DNA from 3 places in the Bacillus sp. MBGLi79 genome. Region 3 is predicted to be linked to each of the others. Evidence: riboswitches for the same ligand, from Rfam matches in the RefSeq annotation. Region 3 holds a riboswitch; each other region holds the start of a gene.
The links. A riboswitch is a leader RNA that binds a small molecule or an ion and turns the genes downstream of it on or off. The one in region 3 is predicted to bind thiamine pyrophosphate.
Positions count from the first base shown of each region.

Region 1: it holds a riboswitch for thiamine pyrophosphate, as region 3 does, so the genes downstream of both, thiC (phosphomethylpyrimidine synthase ThiC) here and tenA (thiaminase II) in region 3, are expected to answer to the same signal.
Region 2: it holds a riboswitch for thiamine pyrophosphate, as region 3 does, so the genes downstream of both, thiU (HMP/thiamine ABC transporter substrate-binding protein ThiU) here and tenA (thiaminase II) in region 3, are expected to answer to the same signal.

Region 1 is NZ_CP026521.1:1,116,830-1,124,461, reverse strand. Features, by position in the region: gene katA (catalase KatA) at 256-1,707, shown strand; gene senS (transcriptional regulator SenS) at 1,732-1,929, opposite strand; gene C1T29_RS05580 (FAD-binding oxidoreductase) at 2,178-3,533, shown strand; gene thiC (phosphomethylpyrimidine synthase ThiC) at 3,570-5,342, opposite strand; TPP riboswitch at 5,476-5,583, opposite strand; gene C1T29_RS05570 (Type 1 glutamine amidotransferase-like domain-containing protein) at 5,643-6,344, opposite strand; gene C1T29_RS05565 (spore coat protein) at 6,494-6,655, shown strand; gene C1T29_RS05560 (hypothetical protein) at 6,740-6,943, opposite strand; partial or broken gene C1T29_RS05555 (sporulation protein) at 7,084-7,632, shown strand, end outside.
Region 2 is NZ_CP026521.1:1,595,124-1,602,755, reverse strand. Features, by position in the region: gene C1T29_RS08140 (PepSY domain-containing protein) at 1-292, opposite strand, end outside; gene C1T29_RS08135 (PepSY domain-containing protein) at 384-1,064, opposite strand; gene ykoH (two-component system sensor histidine kinase YkoH) at 1,061-2,425, opposite strand; gene ykoG (two-component system response regulator YkoG) at 2,429-3,115, opposite strand; TPP riboswitch at 3,217-3,329, shown strand; gene thiU (HMP/thiamine ABC transporter substrate-binding protein ThiU) at 3,427-4,029, shown strand; gene C1T29_RS08115 (ECF transporter S component) at 4,031-4,630, shown strand; gene C1T29_RS08110 (ABC transporter ATP-binding protein) at 4,617-6,260, shown strand; gene thiX (HMP/thiamine ABC transporter permease ThiX) at 6,235-6,999, shown strand; gene rsbRB (RsbT co-antagonist RsbRB) at 7,031-7,632, opposite strand, start outside.
Region 3 is NZ_CP026521.1:1,421,525-1,429,156, reverse strand. Features, by position in the region: gene thiF (thiazole biosynthesis adenylyltransferase ThiF) at 1-554, opposite strand, end outside; gene thiG (thiazole synthase) at 551-1,321, opposite strand; gene thiS (sulfur carrier protein ThiS) at 1,318-1,518, opposite strand; gene thiO (glycine oxidase ThiO) at 1,518-2,627, opposite strand; gene tenI (thiazole tautomerase TenI) at 2,611-3,228, opposite strand; gene tenA (thiaminase II) at 3,203-3,913, opposite strand; TPP riboswitch at 3,993-4,102, opposite strand; gene C1T29_RS07160 (monovalent cation:proton antiporter family protein) at 4,164-6,008, opposite strand; gene prpE (bis(5'-nucleosyl)-tetraphosphatase PrpE) at 6,243-6,977, shown strand; gene C1T29_RS07150 (RluA family pseudouridine synthase) at 6,989-7,632, opposite strand, start outside.

The DNA of each region.
Region 1 (7,632 bases), 300 kb from region 3:
GTCAACTCTTTTTTAAAATGCGGTTTTTGATCCTTGTTTATCACTTACTCTGCTTGTTTCGCAAGTAGAGTAGAAAAAATGATTTCTCCGAAAATTATTAAATGCTATGCAACAGCTGATATAACAAAGTTTTTCACCATTTTCAATACTAGATATCGCTTAATAGAGATAACTACTTTATAATAATTATAAAATAATATTGACTTTTTACTTAGAGATGATATTATGTTCTTATAAATTCCAAGAGGTGATAACATGAGTTCAAATAAACTGACAACTAGCTGGGGCGCTCCGGTTGGAGATAATCAAAACTCAATGACTGCCGGTTCTCGCGGACCAACTTTAATTCAAGATGTACATTTACTCGAGAAATTGGCCCATTTCAACCGAGAACGTGTTCCTGAACGTGTTGTTCACGCTAAAGGAGCAGGCGCACACGGATATTTTGAAGTGACAAACGACGTAACAAAATATACGAAAGCCGCTTTCCTTTCTGAAGTCGGCAAACGCACACCGCTGTTCATCCGTTTCTCAACAGTTGCCGGTGAACTTGGCTCGGCTGACACAGTTCGCGACCCACGCGGATTTGCTGTTAAATTTTATACTGAAGAAGGAAACTACGACATCGTCGGCAACAATACTCCGGTATTCTTTATCCGCGATGCGATTAAGTTCCCTGATTTCATCCATACACAGAAAAGAGATCCAAAAACACACCTGAAAAACCCTACGGCTGTATGGGATTTCTGGTCACTTTCACCAGAGTCACTGCACCAAGTGACAATCCTGATGTCTGACCGCGGAATTCCTGCGACACTTCGCCACATGCACGGCTTCGGAAGCCATACATTCAAATGGACAAATGCCGAAGGCGAAGGTGTATGGATTAAATATCACTTTAAAACAGAACAAGGCGTGAAAAACCTTGATGTCAATACGGCAGCAAAAATTGCCGGAGAAAATCCTGATTACCATACAGAAGACCTTTTCAACGCAATCGAAAACGGTGATTACCCTGCATGGAAACTATATGTGCAAATCATGCCTTTAGAAGATGCAAATACGTACCGTTTCGATCCGTTTGATGTCACAAAAGTTTGGTCTCAAAAAGACTACCCGTTAATCGAGGTCGGACGCATGGTTCTAGACAGAAATCCGGAAAACTACTTTGCAGAAGTAGAACAAGCGACATTCTCACCTGGAACACTCGTGCCTGGTATTGATGTTTCACCGGATAAAATGCTTCAAGGCCGACTGTTTGCTTATCATGATGCACACCGCTACCGTGTCGGCGCAAACCATCAAGCGCTGCCAATCAACCGCGCACGCAACGAAGTGAACAATTATCAGCGTGACGGACAAATGCGCTTTGACAATAATGGCGGCGGATCTGTATACTACGAGCCTAACAGCTTCGGCGGCCCGAAAGAGTCACCTGAGGATAAGCAAGCAGCATATCCGGTACAAGGTATCGCTGACAGCGTAAGCTACGATCACAACGATCACTACACACAAGCCGGTGACCTGTATCGTTTAATGAGTGAAGATGAGCGTACCCGCCTTGTTGAAAATATCGTTAACGCTATGAAGCCGGTAGAAAAAGAAGAAATCAAGCTCCGTCAAATCGAGCACTTCTATAAAGCGGACCCTGAATACGGAAAACGCGTTGCAGAAGGCCTTGGATTGCCGATTAAAAAAGATGCTTAATCGAAATGCAAAAACCCGCTGGAATCAGCGGGTTTTTTTATATTTAGTTACGCCTTGCGTATGCTTCTCATCAATCTTCATATAAATTTCCTCCATGAGCTCCGCGCTGTTTATAATCTCTCGTTTGTTTTTTTCAATCAGCAGCTCGAGCGGCATAATCTGATTCCCGTAGGTTTTTCGCTTCCTGAATCGTTTTCTTCCCTTTTCTTTTTTGACTCCCATCAATAATCCCTCCTTTTTCATACAAAAAAGGCCCTTATCAAAAGATAAGAGCCTTCGGTGTTCCGATCAGCGCGACAGTTTTGAAAATTTGTACTGACCATGTTAATTCATACAATACCGACCTGTCAACTATATTTTGAAGATATTAACGCTTTATTAGATTATATCCACGCTTTTTCCTTATACACTCTTTTACCCTGACGCATAAGCTAGAGAAACTAGAATACGTGAGAAAGAGATGTGGGAGTGTGGAAAAGACAAAACTGACCGGACGTATCGTGACACGGGATGATCCGGACTATAACGAAGCAAGAACCAATATTAACCTGAGCTTAGAAAGGTATCCTGACATCATTGTGTTTTGCCAAAACAAACAAGATGCACTCAATGCGCTGAAATGGGCGCGTGAAAACCATGTGCCTTTCCGTATTAGAGGCGGCAGGCACAGCTATGAAAATTTCTCCCTTTTAAATAACGGTCTTGTTATTGATTTAAGCGAAATGAAAAAAATAACTGTAAATCAGGATAAAAAGCTTGCCTATATTGAAGCAGGCGCTGAATTGGGAGAAGTCTATCGGACTCTCTGGCAATACGGCCTGACGCTTCCCGCAGGCACCATTGCTAATGTAGGGCTCACAGGTTTAACTCTCGGAGGAGGTATTGGACTTTTAACAAGGGCTGCCGGTCTTACTTGTGACCGCCTCGTGAATCTCGAGATGATAATAGCAGACGAAAAAGAGGGCGCTGATTTGGTTACAGTCAGCTCTTCAAACCATCCAGACTTATTTTGGGCGTCTCAGGGAGGCGGAGGCGGCAATTTCGGCATTGTCACCTCCATGACATTTAAAGCGGTGCCCATCTCTCAAGTGTCGATTTTTTCAATTACATGGGGCTGGGATGATTTTAAAGAAGTATTTAACACGTGGCAGCACTGGGCCCCCTATACAGATGACCGGCTTACCTCATCAATAGAGTTTTGGCCTAAAGAAGTAAACCGGATAGAGGCCCTCGGCCAATTTGTCGGTCCAAAAACAGAGTTAAAAAAACTGTTAAAGCCTTTATTGAAAGCAGGAAGCCCGACAAGCGGAATGGTAATCGCAATGCCCTTCATTGAAGCGGTAACCTTTTTTAACAGCCCGGGAGGCAATCAGCCTCAAAAAATGAAACGCTCCGGCTCTTTCATTGAAAAGCCATTATCAGAACGTGCGATTTCAACGATTAAACACTTTTTGGAGCACGCTCCGAATCAAAACGCCAGCGTCTGGCAGCAGTCGCTCGGCGGAGCAGCCGGACGGATCGCTCCAGACCAAACAGCATTTTATTATCGTGATGCAATCATTGCCCAGGAATACCTAACAAACTGGACATCCCCTGAAAAAAAAAGACAAAACGTCCGCTGGATTGAGAGGCTGAGAACATCCCTTTCGAGAGAAACGATGGGGGACTACGTAAATTGGCCAGATATCGAAATCAGAAACTGGCCAAGAACATATTACGGCGAAAATGTTGAACGACTCCGCCGTGTCAAAACGAAATATGATCCAGAAAATGTTTTCCACTTTGAACAGAGTATTCCTCCGCTTCGACGTTCTCTGTTTTTCTAAAAAAATGAAGATGGAGCATTCTCCATCTTCATTTTTTTATTGATATAAATTGCTTCCCGTATCGACAAATTCTTTTGCTTTTTCTTTTAATCCTCTATTTATGGCTTCTGCTTCACTGAGATCGTTTTTCTTCGCATAATCTCGAATATCCTGAGAAATTCTCATGCTGCAAAACTTTGGACCGCACATGGAACAGAAGTGAGCAGTTTTTGCTCCTTCAGCCGGCAGAGTTTCATCATGATATTCAAGCGCTCTTTCCGGATCAAGAGAGAGATTAAACTGATCCCGCCAGCGGAATTCAAAACGGGCTTTCGATAACGCATCATCGCGGATTTGCGCTCCGGGATGCCCTTTTGCAAGGTCCGCAGCGTGCGCAGCGATCTTATATGTAATGACTCCTTCACGAACATCATCACGGTTTGGCAGCCCTAAATGCTCCTTCGGCGTTACATAACATAGCATTGCTGTCCCATACCAACCGATCATCGCCGCTCCGATCGCTGAAGTAATATGGTCATATCCAGGGGCAATATCCGTTGTCAACGGCCCTAATGTATAAAAAGGCGCTTCTTTACAAATGTCCATTTGTTTATCGACGTTCTCTTTGATTTTATGCATCGGAACATGTCCAGGACCCTCAATCATCACTTGAACATCATGCTTCCACGCGATTTGCGTCAGCTCTCCAAGCGTCTCTAATTCAGCAAACTGTGCTTCGTCATTAGCATCGGCGATTGATCCGGGACGCAGACCATCCCCAAGAGAAAACGCAATATCATATGTTTTCATGATTTCACAGATCTCTTCAAAATGAGTGTATAAAAAGCTTTCTTGATGGTGAGCCAGACACCACTGTGCCATGATTGCGCCCCCGCGGGACACGATACCAGTTGTCCTTTTGGCAGTCAGCGGCACATACCTAAGCAAAACACCCGCGTGAATCGTAAAATAATCCACACCCTGCTCTGCCTGCTCGATCAGCGTATCACGATAAATCTCCCACGTTAAATCCTCCGCTACGCCGTTTACTTTTTCAAGCGCCTGATAAATCGGAACAGTTCCCACAGGAACAGGACAATTGCGAATAATCCATTCACGCGTCGTATGAATATCTTTTCCTGTAGAGAGATCCATCATTGTATCTGCTCCCCAGCGGATGGCCCACGTCATTTTTTCCACTTCCTCTTCAATGGATGACGTAACAGCTGAATTCCCGATATTCGCATTAATCTTCACATGAAAATTCCGGCCGATAATCATTGGCTCACTTTCAGGGTGATTAATGTTTGAAGGAATGATTGCCCGGCCGCTTGCCACCTCGTCTCTTACAAATTCGGGAGACACGTGCTCTCGAATAGCGATAAACTCCATCTCAGGTGTAATGATTCCCTTTTTGGCATAGTGCATTTGGGTGACATTATGACCAGCCTTCGCCCTCAGCGGTTTCCGCTTTAGCCCTGGGTAGCTTACGTTTGGATTTGCTTTTTTATAACCATTATCTTCTGGTTTTATTGCACGACCTTCATATTCTTCCACATCACCGCGCTCTGTAATCCACTTTTGGCGGAGCGGCTTTAATCCTTCTTGAATATTAATAGTAACTTCGGGGTCCGTATACGGTCCGCTTGTATCATAGACACGCACAGGTGCGTTTTCCTCCTCGCCGAACGATCCCGTCGTCGGACTCAATGTAATCTCCCTCATCGGCACTTGGATGTCTGAAGAAGAACCCTCCACGTATACCTTTTTGCTGCCCGAAAAACTCGACATAATAGAAATGTTGGCTTGCTGCACTGAATTGTTTTGCATTACTTATCCTTCCCCTCTCTACGTTTAAAAAGGACAAAATCAAGCCCATAACCAGCACAAAAAACCGGATTCATAAAAATGAACCCGGTTACAGTCAGAAAGAAACATATTATTGCCCAGCACGACAATAATAAAAACAATTCCTCTACTTCCCCACGCTGGTACGAACCAGATCAGGTCCAAAGGGTTAAGAAGCTTACCTTCTCTCTCAGCCCGAAAGCGGGCACCCCCAGTAACTATTGATTTCGGACTCATCTTAACATAAAACCAATCGAAAAAAAAGAGGAATATAGAAAATATTCAGCTAATTGAACCCAAATATGTGACAGGCAACGAGATTTCAGATATCCCATGTTCATCCCTCATCACCCGATATGCCTTTGCATCCGATCTTGAACTCACAGTCTGAAACAGCTGATCATTTATGAAATGGAGAGCCGCTCCATCGTCCGCCGCATAGCCATTGCACAAGAATTCGTTAGCTATCAGCAGGTGGTATGCCGGTCTCCGATCCTTTTCCCCGTCATAATGAGGACAAAAGCTCCCTTGCAAAAAACCTAAACTTTTCATACTTGTCAGCGGCCCGGCCGAATCTGTCACGCCTTCTTCAAACCAGCATATCGCACCTGCACTTAATCCAGCTAAAATCACTCCGTTCTTCCATGCCTCTCTGAGAATAAAGTCCAGCCCCCATTCCTTCCACAGCACAAGCATATTGCGCGTATTTCCCCCGCCAACATAGATCACGTCCTTTTCCATAACAAAAGAAGTTAAATCTGTTGACGGCGGCTTAAATAAGGATAAATGAGACGGCACACAATCCATTGTTTGAAACGCATGATAAAACCGCTGAATATAGTTTTGGGAATCTCCACTCGCGGTCGGCAAAAAACAAATACGAGGTGACTCCCGTTCCGATTGATTGAGGATATATTGATCGAGGGACAAATTTTCCGGCTCCATCGAAAAACCCCCGCCTCCCATCGCAATAATCTGTTTCATCATTACACTCCCCAACAAAATTTGTTGTTTATTATAGCATTTTGAATAGAAGCAAGAAACAAAGCAAAATACTTTCTTATCAGGAGCTGCTATAAAAACCAAAGGAGGTGGCTTGCTCATTGAGTCTTTATCCCGAAGACATTTTTGATTTGTTAACAACAATAAAAACCAACATTAACAACTACACTGTCGCAATAACAGAAGCCGCAAATCCCCACATCAGAAGAGCATTGCATGATAAATTAGATACCACTGTCCATCTCCATGATGAACTGTCAGATCTTCTGTTGGAAAAAGGGTGGCTTGGGTGAGCAATTTCAAATCGATTCGCTTTTATCTTGCAGCAAAGACCACAAAAAGAGACGGGATCTCAAAGATGAGATGCCGTCTCTTTTTTATTGCTCCACTCTTCTTAAAGCCTCGTTTACCGTTTCTTTTATAAACGCGTCTTCACCGCTTAATCGGTCTAAACTGAGATCGCCGTTTCTTAGCCTTTCGGAAATATGGTTTATATCCTCCTCTACTGTGATTTGGAGCTCACCAGCCAAAAACATTCTGTGTAATTCATCTGCAACCAAATTTTCTTTATTCACTTCCACCTACTCCTTTGTTTTCAATATTATTCTTAGTCTGCCCTTAGGCTTAGATGAGTAATAGGAAAAAAGTATGAATCAAATGAATCTTTTTTCCTCCTTCTTGCGTATACCTGTTGAGAAAAAGAAAAAGGGGAAGATCAAACATGTCATTTTTTAAGAAACTTGCGGCAAGTGCCGGAATCGGAGCTGCAAAAGTCGATACAATTTTAGAGAAAGATGCATATTTTCCAGGAGAAGAAGTCCGGGGAACTGTACACGTCAAAGGCGGAAAAATCGCTCAGGACATCCGCTATATTGACTTACAGCTTAACACCAAGTACGTCATTGTAAAAGACGACGAAGAGCACCGGAAATACGCTACAATTCATTCTTTCCGGGTCACTGGTTCATTTGCTATTCAGCCTGGAGAAGAGCATCAATTTCCGTTCGCATTCACTCTGCCTCTAGATACGCCGATCACTGTAGGAAAAGTAGAGGTTGCCGTGGTGACAGACCTTGACATTCAAGGCGGTATCGACAAATCTGATCATGACCGCATTTTCGTTGAAGCGCACCCTTGGATTGAAAATGTCCTGGGAGCTATCGAAAACCTGGGCTTCCGTCTTAAAAAGCAGACTGCGAACAAGCACCCTACTTCCAGCGTCGCCTTCCGTTCGTTCAAGAATTCGAGTTCGTCCCGACTTCCGGATATT
Region 2 (7,632 bases), 170 kb from region 3:
CATTAAGCGCTTGTTTTGTATGAATATCTACATAAACGTCGTAGTCTTCACCCGCTTTTTCAATCTCCACTTCATAGACTTCTTTGCCATTGTAAAGCTCTCTGTCAATGTCTTCTACGTTGCCGTCAACAACTGTTTTGGCAATTGATTCTGCTTGTTGTTCAGTGAGTGCATCCGTCTTAGAAGAAGGCTGACTGTTTCCATTGTTTTCTTTGGCAAACGCGTTGTAGCTGAATCCTCCAGCCGCTAGGCACCCTGCTAAAAGCCCGACCATCCATCTTTTCTTGAGCATTTGTGAGTCCTCCTTTGTTTTGTATGAGTACAGTTTACACACTCAACATGAAAGGAAAACGAGAGCAAGATGAGAATTTGATGAGAAACCTTTAGTCTTCATAGACAATGTTAGCTACCTTTCCTGTGTAGGCATTGATCTTCACTGTCGCTTCTTTATCATCAGGAAGATCAACATCCACTTCAAAGATGAGAGTGCCCTCACTTTCTTCGAGATCTGCGTCATCCGCTGTCCCGCCCGTTTCTCGCTCTGCAATTGTTTTGGCTTCTTTTTTCGTAATCGGTGTTTTTTGTTGGTCTTTATTGCTGATTTGATCGGCAGACAAGACTGTTTTTGTCTGCATATCTACCTTCACTTCGTATGTTTTTCCGTCTTCTTTTTGAATGATATATGTGGCAACGCGATTCTTGTGTGTTCGTTTTTTGACCGTACCCGGCACCCGCTTAAGCGCGAGATGCTCGGCTTCTTTTTCTGTCATAACAGATGGATTCATCGCTTTTACTCTATTCATTGAAAGAATGTCAGCTGATGTTGCGTCAGCTTTTAGAAAATAAGTTCCCTTGGGATTTTCAAGGGTCATCTCATATGTTTTTTTATCCTTTGACTGTGTTGATTTCGTGACCTTTCCTTCATAAGAGGCTTCGACTTTTTTTATGACAGCCTCCTTTGACAATACGTCCTCGTGGGTTTGCCGAATGATGAGAAACGTACAGATGGTAACGGCTAAAACTGCTGCTGCAGCAAAAGATACTGCTTTTATTGGTTTGTTCATCGGCCTCCCCCATTCTGTTCGCTGAATTGCATGGTGACAGCTGTTCCTTGTCCCGGCTTGCTTTTGACAGATAGCTCAATGCCATGCTCATCGGCGATTTGCTTGGCAATGGAAAGGCCTAAACCCGTTCCGCCTGTTTTTCTGTTCCTTGCCTCATCTGCCCGGTAGAACCGTTCGAACAAATGCGGGATATGCTCCTCAGAGATTCCAATGCCTTCATCACTCACAGACAGAAACGGCCGTCCATCCTTCGTTCCGGCTGATATCACAATGGCTTTTTCACTATACTTTATGGCATTATCGAGCAAAATGGTCAGCAGCTGCTTGATGCGTTCTTCATCAGCTGTTACAGGCAGGCTCTCTTTATCTGTTTCGAGTAAAATGTCGCGCTGATAGACAGGCTGGAGCGTTTGCGTGACGGCGCGCGACACTTCAATCAAATCGATTGTTTTCAGATCAACCTCGAGTCCTTGATGGCTTTTGGCCAGCGCCAAAAGCTGATTGGTCAGTTTCTTCATATGCACCGCTTCTGAGTGAATGGCTTCTATCGACTCCTCAAGCACCTCCGGCTTTTTTGCCCCCCATCGCTTCATCAGGCTGCTGTAACTTTCTATAATGGTGAGCGGAGTTTTCAATTCGTGTGAAGCATCTTGAACGAATTGCTGCTGTTTATCATAGTGATCCTTCAGCATCATTGCCATTTCATTAAATGTCAGCCCCATTTGATACAATTCATCGTGCGACTGTCCTTCTAAAGAAATCGTTTTGAATGCTTTCTCTCGCTGTATGTCTTTCATGGTCATCATTAATCGTCTGATCGGATTGATAATACGGCGGGCGAGCAAGCTGCCGGCAAAAAAAGAAGCAATGCAGACAGCGGCACTTGCAGCGATTAAAATGATTTTCAACAGAAACAGACTCTCTTCTGTGTTCTCCAGCCTTTCCACCACCTGAAGAGAAACCACTTGTCCATCGGTCCAAATCACCGGAACAGCAGCCTCAGCAAACAGCTTGCCGTCATGTTTCCTCACATCTGCCGTTTCCCCGCTGTGAAAAGAGAGAGGAAAATCTTTATACGCTTTTTCTTTTGTGATCGTCATGGCGGCTTTTTGATCACCGTTCACTACACGCACCATGCCATTTGCCGGCAGGTAGGCCTGCAGCATGTCCTGCAAAGCCACTCCTTCTGTTTCAGCAGCATGCAGCGCTTCTGCCATGTTATCCGTCTCATCAGCAAGCCGGGCCGCATCCTTTGATGTCAGCGCAGACGAAAAAATGAGATATACTGCGGTATGAACCAAAATTAATAAAATTAACAGTGATATTGATGTGTACAGATGAATCTTGGTCTTCAGCTTCATCGTTTACCCCTTAATGGCATAGCCGACCCCGCGAATCGTATGGATCAGCTGTTTTTCGTAAGGATAGTCCAGTTTTTTTCTGATGTATCTTATGTAGACGTCTACGACATTTGTATCACCGATATAATCAAATCCCCATACCGCGCTTAGAATTTGCTCCCGTGTCAGCACTTGCTGCGGATGCTTTAGCATGTAGACGAGCAAATCAAATTCCCGCGGCGTTAATTCCACCTCTTTGTCTCCGCGTCTCACTTCACGGGTTTTTTCGTTCACCCGCAAATCGTCATATGTAAGAAAGGTGCCGATTTCTTCCGTTTTTGTTCCATTTTGGCGCAGCGCCGCCCTGATTCTCGCAAGTAATTCCTCGATTTCAAATGGCTTGGTGACATAGTCATTCGCACCGATATCCAGACCTGTTACCTTATCAGGAATGCTGTCTCGCGCCGTTAATAAAATGACCGGTGTCTGTTGATCCGTTTTTCTCAAGCGGCGCAGCACTTCCAGTCCGCTGAGCCCCGGCAGCATGACATCAAGAAGCACCAAGGAATACCCGCCTTCCGCGGCCGCATTCAGGCCTTCTGTTCCATTGTGTTTAATGGTCACGCCGTATCCTTCATATTCCAATTCAAGCTGCAGAACCCTGGCGATTTTTTCTTCATCTTCCACAATTAATATGTGTCCTTTGTCCAAATGTGATCATCCTCTCCTGTCCCTATATGAAAAAAATGATTTCGTTGTTTACAAAATGATTCTTATCATCTATTATGATGTCAAAATAAAAAATTGTATACGGAAAGCACTAGGGGTGCTGTTTTGGCTGAGATAAAACGCGGGAGAATCGCGTTTTGATCCCTTATGACCCGATCTGGATAATACCAGCGTGGGGAAGTGCAGGTTGACCGAATGGTGTATTTTTTTGTGCGCTTAATCGATCTATGACTGCATATTCCCTTAGGATATGCAGTTTTTTATTTTATCCAAAAAACAGGAGGCTTTTAGAAATGGAGCATATGTGCGGTACAAGCAGAATCGCCGGTTTTCGCTTCTCTTTATATCCGATGACGGATGATTTTATCAGTGTGATCAAGTCTGCGCTGAAAAAAACAGATACGTCCAAGGTTTGGACGAAAACCGACCATATCAGCACGGTGTTACGCGGATCGATTGATCATGTATTCGATGCCGCAAAAGCCATTTACCTTTATGCAGCAAACAGCGAGACACACATCGTCATGAGTGGCACGTTTTCCATTGGGTGCCCGGGCGACACTCAGGGAGATACATATCTTTCCAAAGACAATAAGCGTGTCAATGAAGATGCTGTCCGAGGCTTGAACGCGGAAGCGCCGTGCCAATTTGCGCTTTATCCAATGAATGAGCCGGATTATATGGGATTGATTATGAAGGCTGTCGACATCGCAAAAGCCCAAGGTACTTTTGTACAGGGTGTCCATTACGCGAGCGAGCTTGACGGGGATGCCCATGACGTATTCAGAACATTGGAAGCCGTTTTCCGCATGGCAGAGCAGCAAACAAACCACATCACCATGACTGTGAATCTTTCGGCTAACAGCCCATCAAGAAAAAACAGAAAGCAGGGATAACATGAAAAGCTGGAAAGTAAAAGAAATTGTCATCATGTCCGTTATCAGTATCGTATTTGCCGTTGTTTATTTATTATTTACACATTTCGGAAACGTGCTTGCAGGTATGTTTGGGCCAATTGCCTATGAACCGATTTACGGCATTTGGTTTATCGTTTCGGTCATCGCCGCATACATCATTCGAAAACCGGGTGCGGCGCTCGTTTCTGAAATCATTGCCGCTCTCGTTGAGTGCCTGCTGGGAAATCCGTCTGGCCCGATGGTCATCGTCATCGGCATTGTTCAAGGACTCGGGGCTGAAGCTGTATTCCTTGCAACACGCTGGAAAGCATACTCTCTCCCTGTCCTTATGCTGGCCGGGATGGGATCTTCAGTAGCCAGCTTTATCTACGATCTCTTTGTTTCTGGCTATGCAGCCTATTCATCAGGTTATCTGCTCATTATGCTTGTAATCCGTCTCATTTCCGGCGCGCTCTTGGCGGGGCTTCTCGGAAAAGCCGTCAGCGACTCTCTCGCTTATACAGGTGTGTTAAACGGAATGGCACTCGGAAAGGAACTGAAAAAGAAACGGAAGCGGGCGTCAGAACATGCAAGCCTTTGACGAGCTTCTGACAGTTGACCAGCTCAGCTTCTCTTATGAAGAAGACGAAAAACCGGTTTTTCAAAATATTTCGTTTGAGCTTCAAAAAGGAGAATGTGTTTTATTGCTAGGCCCCAGCGGGTGCGGTAAAAGCTCGCTCGCCCTATGTTTAAACGGTCTATATCCGCAAGCTTGCGACGGCATTCAGTCCGGACATGTCTTTCTATTTCAAAAGCCGGTCACAAACGCTGAAACCACCGAAACGATTGCTCAGCATGCCGGGGTCGTTTTTCAGGATCCTGATCAGCAGTTCTGCATGCTGACGGTGGAGGACGAAATCGCTTTCGGGCTGGAAAATCTGCAGATTCCAAAAGAAGAAATGACAGAGAAAATCAATGCCGTATTAGAAAAATTACGTATTACCCATTTAAAAGAAAAAACGATATCCATCCTTTCAGGAGGACAAAAGCAGAAAGTGGCTCTCGCCTGTATTTTGGCGATGGAGCCTGAGCTTATTATTTTAGATGAGCCGACTTCTCTTTTAGACCCTTTCTCAGCGCGGGAATTCGTTCATCTGATGAAAGATCTTCAGCGGGAAAAAGGTTTCAGCCTCCTCGTCATTGAGCATCAGCTTGATGAATGGGCGCCTTGGATTGAGAGGACGATCGTGCTCGATAAATCCGGCCAAAAAGCGCTGGATGGCCTGACGAAAGATCTATTTCAGCACGAAGCGGAGACACTAAAGAAATTGGGCATCGCAATTCCAAAGGTCTGCCATCTGCAGGAAAAGCTGAGTATGCCGTTTACTTTATCAAAAGAAACGCTGTTCAAAGAGCCCTTTCCTGCCGGGCGTGCTGAAAAGAAGCCAACTCCTTCTGGAAAGAGTGTGCTCGAAGTCCGCAGCCTTTCGTTCGCGAGAGGACAACAAACGATTTTCGAAGACATCAGCTTTTCATTGCGCGAAGGCTCTTTGACGGCGCTTGTCGGCCCGAACGGCACTGGAAAATCGACGCTCTTATCTGTTCTGGCCCGTCTTATGAAACCGCAAAGCGGCAAAATCCTTCTCTATGATCAGCAGCTGCAGCAATATAAAGAAAAAGAATTGCGTAAACGAATGGGATTTGTTTTTCAAAACCCTGAACACCAATTCGTCACCGATACGGTGTATGATGAGCTGCTGTTCGGCCAGAAGGTAAATGCTGAAACTGAGAAAAAAGCGCAACACCTGCTGAATCGTTTCGATCTTGCCCATTTGGCTGATCATCATCCGTTTGCGGTCAGCCAAGGGCAAAAACGGCGACTGAGCGTTGCTACCATGCTCATGCATGACGTAAAGGTTTTATTATTAGACGAACCAACCTTTGGCCAGGACGCCCGCACGGCGGCTGAATGTATGGAAATGATTCAGCGCATTAAGGCAGAGGGAACCGCTGTCCTCATGGTTACACACGATATGGAGCTAGTCTCTTCGTATGCTGACAGCGTGCTTGTGCTTCACAATACAGGCTTGGCCTTTGATGGATCTCCAGTGCAGTTGTTTTCTCAAGAAACAGGGCTTGCCCAAAAAGCAAAGCTCACCCTTCCCCTTCTATATGAATGGATGGCATATCAAGAGGAGGTGCGCGATGAAACAGCCGTTACATCTCATTAATCCAACCGTAAAAGCGGCGGCGGTTTTTTGTTGTGTCGTCATGCTGTCGTTTATTTACAACCCTTACACTCCGGCGTGTTTTTATATCATCATCGTTGCGGGTGTTCTATTGGCGGCCGGAATCCCATTGAAAAAATGGTTGTTGTTTACGATTCCGTTTTTGATTTTAGCATTCGGATGCGTATGGACAGCCGCCGTTTTCGGCAAGGTGCCGACAACACCGGATAATTTTTTGTTTCAAGCAGGCCCTATCTCCATTAACAGCGATAATATGTCTGTCGGCATCTCATTGGGCTTTCGTATTTTGTGCTTTTCCGCCTTATCGATGATGTTTGTTTTTACGACCGATCCGATTTTATTTATGCAGAGCCTTGTCCAGCAGTGCAAGCTCTCACCAAAGCTCGCGTACGGTGTCATTGCAGGCTTTCGCTTTCTTCCGCTGTTAAAGGATGAGGTCCAGCTGATCCAGCAGGCTCATAAAATCAGAGGAGGTGCGGCGGAGAGCGGCTTCATAAATAAAATCAGCGGGTTAAAACGATATACCATACCGCTATTGGCAAGCGCTATCAGAAAAGCAGAACGGACAGCGCTTGCGATGGAATCGAAAGGTTTTACAGGAAGCAGAAACCGGACATATTACAGGATGCTGTCCGTGAACCGGCGCGACTGGGTGTTCTTTTGCCTCGTTCTCTTATTATTCGCGGGATCTTTTCTCGTATCTTTATGTTTCGCATCATAAAAAAATCCGCTATCTGAGATAGCGGATTTTTTTATTGATGATAGTTTAATGCTTGGGCAAGATTGGTTTTAATGGTGATATTCGAAAAATCAATTCCCAGCTGTACAGCGGTTTGCGCAATCTCAGGCCTGATTCCTGACAGGGTTGACCGGACACCGATCAGATTAAGCGCCTCAATCAATTTAAAAATCTGGTGCGCAACCATCGTATCCACTACCACAACACCTGACAGATCGATTAACAGATGCTCCACGCGTCTTTTTGCACAAGCCTGAAGCGTGTTTTCCAGAATAAACTTAGCCCGTTCGGTATCGATGTCACCGACAAGCGGCAGCAGAGCTGTTGATTTGCTCAGGGTAATGATAGGTGAGCTTAATTCCAATATCATTTCTCTCTGGGCGTTTAATTGCTGCTTAGCATTCATTTCAGCGTGATCAACGAATGTATAAATGGTGAAATCAAATACTTTTACAATCAAATCAGCCCATTTTTGCTTCTCTCCCGGTTCAAATGCTGACTCATTTTCTTCTGCGAACTTCTCAAAATACTTCGTATATAATCTCCGGTTTCTCATAAACTCCCGAATGACATACTGAACCGGTGTGTCGAGATGCTTTTGATCGTTCGTCAGCT
Region 3 (7,632 bases):
CCGGCTGTGTCACACGTTGCTCCGCCAATCGGAAGTGTATCGAGCAAGCAATGCAGGCAAGGGGTAGATTCCGGCACCACGGTAAAGGTGAGGCCGTAGCTCCCTACACAGGCACCGTAAAGAAAAGGAATCCCTTCTTTTACCGCAGCATCATTTACGATCAGGCGGGTTTCAAAATTATCAGCCGCATCCACAATAATCGAGGCGTCCTTAATCAGCTCGAAGACATTTTCCGCTGTCACATCCATGACAAGGCCAGTCACATCGACATCACTGTTAATCGAACGGAGACGATGCTCCGCCGCGGCTGCTTTCGGCATTTCTTTTTTGACGTCATCTTCTGTATAAAGCTGCTGGCGCTGGAGGTTGCTCCATTCCACATAATCTCTGTCGGCAATTTTCACAGAGCCGACTCCCGCCCTCACCAGCATTTCTGCACTTGCTGTTCCGAGTGCGCCGGCGCCGATAATCACGGCGCGCGCTTCCTTCAATTTTTTCTGGCCGGATGGGCCGATCGGAGCAAACAGCTCCTGCCTGGAATACCTGTCCGTCATACAGGAAGACCTTCTCCCGGACTGCTTGCCGTTCCGTATTGCTTAAGCGGGATTCGGCCCGCCTCATAAGAAAGGCGTCCTGCTTCCACCGCGAGCTTCATGGCACGAGCCATTTTCACAGGATCGTATGCGCCTGATACAGCCGTATTGAGAAGCACGCCATCCGCTCCAAGCTCCATTGCATATGCCGCATCTTTAGGCGATCCTATCCCCGCATCCACGATGACAGGCACTTTCGCCTGTTCAATAATAAATGACAGATTCAAAGGATTTAAGATTCCTTGTCCCGATCCAATCGGAGATGCACCCGGCATGATGGCATGAACGCCAAGCTCTTCCAGTTTTCTCGCCAGCACAACGTCATCCGACGTGTACGGGAGCACAATAAAGCCCTCTTCAAGAAGCTGTTCAGACGCTTTCAATGTCTCAACAGGGTCAGGCAGCAAGGAACGGCTGCATCCGATGACTTCAACTTTAATCATGTCACAAAGGCCTGACGCTTTCGCCAGCCTTGCAATTCGAACCGCTTCTTCAGCAGTGCTGGCGCCCGCTGTATTCGGCAGAAGCGTATATTTGGATAAATCAAGCTGTTCCAAAAAATTCGGCTGAGATGCTTCAAAGATGTTCATTCTCCGCACAGCAAATGTTAAAATATCAGACTCGGAAACAGCTACTGCTTCCTTTTGAGTTTCAAACGATGGGTATTTCCCCGTGCCCAGCAGCAATCTTGATTGAAATGTTTTTCCGCCAATTGTTAACATGCTCATCCGCCTCCTACAAAATGGACAATTTCAATGACATCGCGATCACAAAGCTCAACCTCGTGATAACGTTCTTTCCCAATTATTTCTTTATTTCTTTCCACGATAACGATTTTATTTTCGAGCTGATAAGACGCCAGCAGGTCTTGAATTGTACCTGCGTCTTTTTCCCACTTCACGTCTTTACCGTTCAGCTGTAGCATCATATCTGAACCGCCTCCTTGCGATCAATTCGGAATGCGTGCAGCCAGTCTTGGTTGACCTCTTTATTCATGATGAGATCACTGATCAAAGCGCCAGTTGCAGGAGCAAGCAGGATCCCATTTCTGAAATGGCCCGCCGCAAATAAAATACGGCTGTCCTCAGGATGTCTGCCGATGTACGGTTTTCCATCCTTTGTTCCCGGCCGGAGTCCCGCCCGAAAACGATCCACCTTCATATTTTGTATAGCCGGCAGCATGGTTTTCGCTTTTTTCATAACCGACTCCAATCCGCCAAGATCAGGTGTTTCACTCCAGTCCCCAGGCTTCATTGTCGCGCCGACAACAAGTCTGCCGCTTTTTCTCGGTACGATATAGCAATGGTCATGATAAAGCGTTTTTGTCAGCGGGATATCATCATTCCAAACGGACAGGCACTCCCCTTTTACAGGAAAAAATGTGTTGTTCAGCCCGAGCTGTTTAAAAAACACCCCGCTCCACACCCCGCTGGCAACGACAACATGATTAGCCCATACATCTCCGCTCGGGGTCTTGATGGACAGAGCTTCACCGTCACGTTCGACATGCAGGACAGGCGTATGCTCAAAAATCTCCGCCCCAAGCGCTTTCGCTGCTTTCGCATATGCCTTGCAAACGTAATAAGGCTCAACATGCACATCATCCTGGATAAAAGATGCACCCAAGATGTCACCAGACGCATGCGGCTCTTTTTCTAAAACCTCTTCTTTTGTATACCAGGTGACAGAGTCCAAATCGTCCATCTGTCTCAGCCTCAGCACATCTTCTTCAGAAAATGCAAGCTTAAACATACCGCCGTTATGCTGCCTGATGTCCACACCGGATAATGCATAAAGCTCTTCTTCCAGACCTTTGTACAGACGCTGGCTGTGCATAGCGAAATCAAAAAACGCGTCACGTTCCTCGCATTCGGCATGGGCGCCCAGCATTCCGGCAGCGGCACTTGTCGTTCTGCCGCCCATTGTTCCGCTTTCAAATAATGCGATGCTTTTGTTTTCCTTTGCCAAATGATAAGCAATCGCGGAACCGATAATTCCGCCTCCAATCACCACTGCTTCATAATGCCTTTTCATAGCGCATCTCCTTTAGCTTGCGGGAATATCGTCTGGCTGCTTCCAAGGGCTCAGCGGCAGAGAAAATTCCTGACATGACAGCGATGCCGTCCGCCCCTGCTTGTTTTACGTCTCTTACCCTTTCCGGTGTCATCCCCCCGATGGCTATGACCGGGATGGAAATCCGCTGTTTGATATCTGACAGCAAAGACACCCCTCTGCCTTCAAGGCCCTTTTTGCAATCCGTTTCAAACACATGGCCGAACAGCACGTAGTCGGCGTCTTCCTTTTCTGCTTGAACCGCTTCCTCCAGTGAATGCACCGACCTCCCGATATGAAGGTGTGGAAACCTGGCTCTGACCTGCTTCGGTGAAAAGCTGGTGCTTGGCAGCTGTACGCGATGAATAGTAGAAAGAAGTGCAATATCCACGCGCCCGTTCATCACCAGTTTTCGTTTATCTATACCGCCTTCAAAAATAAGCTCGAGCAGTTTCAAAATATCCGCCGCCGATTTTGAGCGTTCACGAATATGAATAAAATCAACTTCATTCTGAATCGTAATGATGGTTCTCGCTAACTCTTCTACCGGCTTGCTGTCATCCGTTATGGCGTGAAGCTCCACATTCCTCCACCTCTTTTATGGCGCTGTCAGACCAGCCTTCTTTTCGATAGGCCATTCCCCAAAATTGATATTCATAGTAGCTGGAGATGACAAAATTCTCTTTCATCTGTGCACGCACTTCCTCCGTGCTGTTTTCCGCCAGCTCATCAAAGCGGTTGATTTGCTCCTCGACCTGTTGTCTAAACCAGTCACCGCCGTACGTCCCAATCCACTTTTGATAAATCGGATGCCCTGGATCGCAATGCAGCAATTTCTCACCAACCTCGTAATAAAGCCAGTAGCATGGCAGCAGGGCCGCTAAGATTTCTGCGAAATTCCCGCTCAAAACCGAACGGTACATATGGGATGTATAAGAATACGCAGTAGGAGACGGCTTAAACGCCTTACGCTCTTCCTCGCTGATTTCCAACAGCTCGGCAAACTCCCGATGAAGCGCCATTTCCGCCTCATATGTACCTTGGGCATGGCTTGCCATCCGCCCCGTTGTATAAAGGTCCTTCGCATAAGCGGCGCCAAATGACTGCACCTTTGCAAAATGCGTTAAATAATAGGAATCCTGAAGTACGTAGTATTTAAAACGGTCAATCGGAAGCGTTCCGTCACCGATTCCTTGAACGAACGGATGGACAAAGCTCCCCTCCCACCATTCTGCGGCTGCACTGCGGCATTCTTCTGAAAACTTCACAAATCATTCCCCCTCTGATAAATAAAAAAACCACTTTCCCGCAAGGAAAAGTGGTTTGGAATTGGCATAGTAAAATAACACAAATACCGCTCCACTTCCCTACGCAGGTCTGAACCTGTTCAAGTTATGAGGGTCTAAAAGTCACACTTTTATCTCAGCCCTTTATGAAGGACACCCCTAGTGGTTAAACGAATACATATTGAATTGTTCTGCACCTCTATATTAACACGAATCCTTATTTGGTCAAGATTTATCCTTCCAATGTTTTCTTAAGATCTGTTACGTATCCCCGAGATCCGGTGACAATTAAGCGATCCCCAAGTTTCAGCCTTGTATCCCCATGAGGAACGATGCTGTCTACACCTCTGAAAATCCTGACAAAGATGACGTCGCCGGTTAAAGGGAATTCCCGTAAAATCACACCGTCGTATTTACTGTTCTCCATATTAATTTGATACAGGGAAGACTCCTGGTTCGTGAGCAGCTTCATGACGCCAGGCGCTTCAATCAGAGCGCGAAGCAGCGTTTTTGTCGACAGCAGAATAGAAAAGATGCTGATTCCCTGCTCCTTCAGAACTGCTTCATGCTCCGGTGATCCTACGCTTGCAATGACTCTTTCTGTGCCTTTTTCTTTTGCAAGTAATGCAATGTCTGCATTCATATCTTCATTCCCGGTCGCCACAACAAGGATATCCGTTTCAAAAATGCCGAGTGATTCAAGCGTCTCGTGTTCATAGTCAGAAATTGTTTCAACAGCAAACACTGATTCCGACAGCTTTTCCTCTGCATTCTCTTGGTAGACGTGCACAACACGCACGTCATACTCTTCCTCTGGCAATTCAAGTGTGACAGGCAAAGTCATTTGATTGGCGCCGATGAACGTAATCGTCTTTTTCTCCTCCGGCTGCTCTTCCCGTTTGTACAACTTTTTAAAACAGATTGGCGTAAAAATACTTGCGATGACAGCTACTAAAATGAGCGCTCCTGACATATTTGCGCTGATCACGTGAAGCTGCTGGCCGATTGTTGCCGCTGCAATCACGAGCGAAAGCGTTGATGTCAGCAGAAAACCGGACGCGAAAATGGTTCGGTTATCATACCACTTCTTTAGGTACATGACAGGAATGATTTTGCTCACTAACAGCGCCAGAAGCAGAAGCGGGATCATGATTAAAATTGTTTTATCCTGGAAAAGAGTCCAAATATCAAGCTTCACACCGACCATCACGAAGAAAATCGGTATTAAGAACCCATAACCGAATGAGTCCAGCTGCTGAACAAGTTCTTTGTTTGGCGAAAGCAGGGAAACAAGAACCCCCGCTAAGAAAGCGCCGAGAATATTTTCCGCCCCAAGTGATTCAGACAGGGCAACGAGTACAATAATTAACGTAAAAATGGCACGCGTCCCGATCTGGATTGTCCCTTTTGACATGGACTGAACAAAAGAGCGATGTTTGAAGACCCTGCCGAAAAAGTAAAGCACCACTCCGGCCGCAAACAGGATCATCAGGAGCCACATGTTTCCGCTGTCCTCTCCGTATAAAGAAGAAAAAACAGCAAGAAGAATCATCGTAGCCAAATCAGCAATAACAGCAACGAGCAAAATAATCTGCCCGATATTCGAATTCATGATCCGTTCTTCTTTTAATGTTGGAACGACAACGCCTAACGAAATCGTTGAAATAATCAGGGTCATCAAAAATGCATTTTGAATAAAACCCGCCAAGACGAAGCCATAGGACAGCAGCAATGATAAAATAAAAATACCGACGAAAATAATAGATGCCGCAGCAAACGTATTAGGCGCTTCCTTACCGTTCGGCAGGAGCTGCTTTTTCTTCCCTTTCTCAAAAGATGAAAAATCAATTTCAAGCCCGCTTAAAAACATTAAAAAGATAAATCCGAGCATAGAGAGTGTTTGGAGCCAGGTGTCACCCTCCACAACTAAATTAAGGCCGCTTTTCCCAATAATCAGCCCCATAATGATTTCAGCAACAACAACCGGGATGCTGAGTTTAAACCGATGCAAAAGGATGGGTGTCAAAAATGCAACGATAAGTACAACAACTAAAGATGCGACAGATGTATGCGCCATAATCAGAACCTCCTTTTTTAGTCAGGGTTATGCTAGTTCTCAATCAAAGAACAAAACCTCATTTTTAAAAAACATAACGCGATTTTAACAAGGGTCATGATGAAAAATAAAGTGATAAGCTCTTAATCCTGTTTAGAAAATGATTCTTCTTCTATAATTTGCACATAAAAGCTTGTGATGACTCACAACACTTTGCTTCATAATAAATAAAACAATCGGTAAGGAGGATACCGCATGGCTTACGATATCATCAGCGATATTCATGGCTGCTATGACGAAATGACTGCATTAATCCAAAAGCTTGGTTATACAATCAAAAATGGAGTACCTGTCCACGAAGAAGGCAGGGTGCTTGTTTTTGCCGGAGATTTAACTGACAGAGGGCCCAAATCGATAGAGGTCATCCGATTTGTAGCCAGCGCTTACGAAAAAGGCGCTGTACGTTATGTCCCGGGAAACCATTGCAATAAGCTGTACCGCTACTTAAAAGGCAATCCGGTAAAAGTGATGCATGGTCTCGAAACAACAGCGGCAGAGCTTGAGGAACTTTCCAAGGATGAGAGAAAATCAGTCAGCGAACAGTTTATGAAGCTGTACGAAACAGCGCCGCTTTACGACATCTTACATAATGGAGAATTGGTTGTCGCCCATGCTGGCATAAGAGCTGACGATATTGGCAAATATACCCGCAGAGTGAAGGACTTTGTGCTTTTCGGTGATGTGACAGGTGAAACATATCCGGACGGCAGACCCGTCAGGCGTGATTGGGCGGCAGCCTATAACGGGAAGGCTTGGGTGGTATACGGCCATACACCAGTGAAAGAGCCTCGGAAGGTTAATCGCACCATCAACATTGATACAGGCTGCGTGTTCGGAAATAAACTGACAGGCTTTCGCTTTCCAGAAATAGAAACCGTCTCTGTTCCAAGCTCCCTGCCTTACGACGAATCAAGGTTTCGCCCCATATAAAAAGGAGAGAATCAATGATTCTCTCCTTTTATCAGTTTTCTCATATCCTGAGGCAATGAAGCATGAAACGTCATGTTCTCCTGTGTCAGCGGATGGATAAACGAAAGATGCTCGCTGTGCAGAGCCTGCCGGCCAATGTTCCGTCTCGTTCCGCCGTACAGTGTATCGCCGCACAACGGGTGCCCGAGATAACTCATATGAACACGAATTTGATGGGTTCGTCCAGTCTCAAGCTGCAACGTCACCGAGCTCATATCGTCATGTGCACATGTGACATAAAAATGCGTAACAGCCTTCTGGCCGTCTGGCGTTACCGTCCGTTCAATTATACTGTCAGGATGTCTGCCGATCGGGGCATCGACTGTTCCCTCCATCTGCGCCATCCGCCCATGAACCACTGCTGCATACCGGCGTTTCACGAGTCCGTTTTTTTGCGCTGACGATAAAATGGAGTGGGCAAATCGATGCTTGGCAACAAGCATGACTCCCGATGTATCCCGGTCTAGCCGGGTGACAAGATGAACTGTCGCCCTCACTCCGTTTTTTTGATAATGATGAATAATTCCATTAGCAATGCTGCCGGAGGGGTGCTCTCTCGAAGGGATTGATGACACATACGGCTGCTTGTTTATCACAAGCACATGTTCATCCTCAT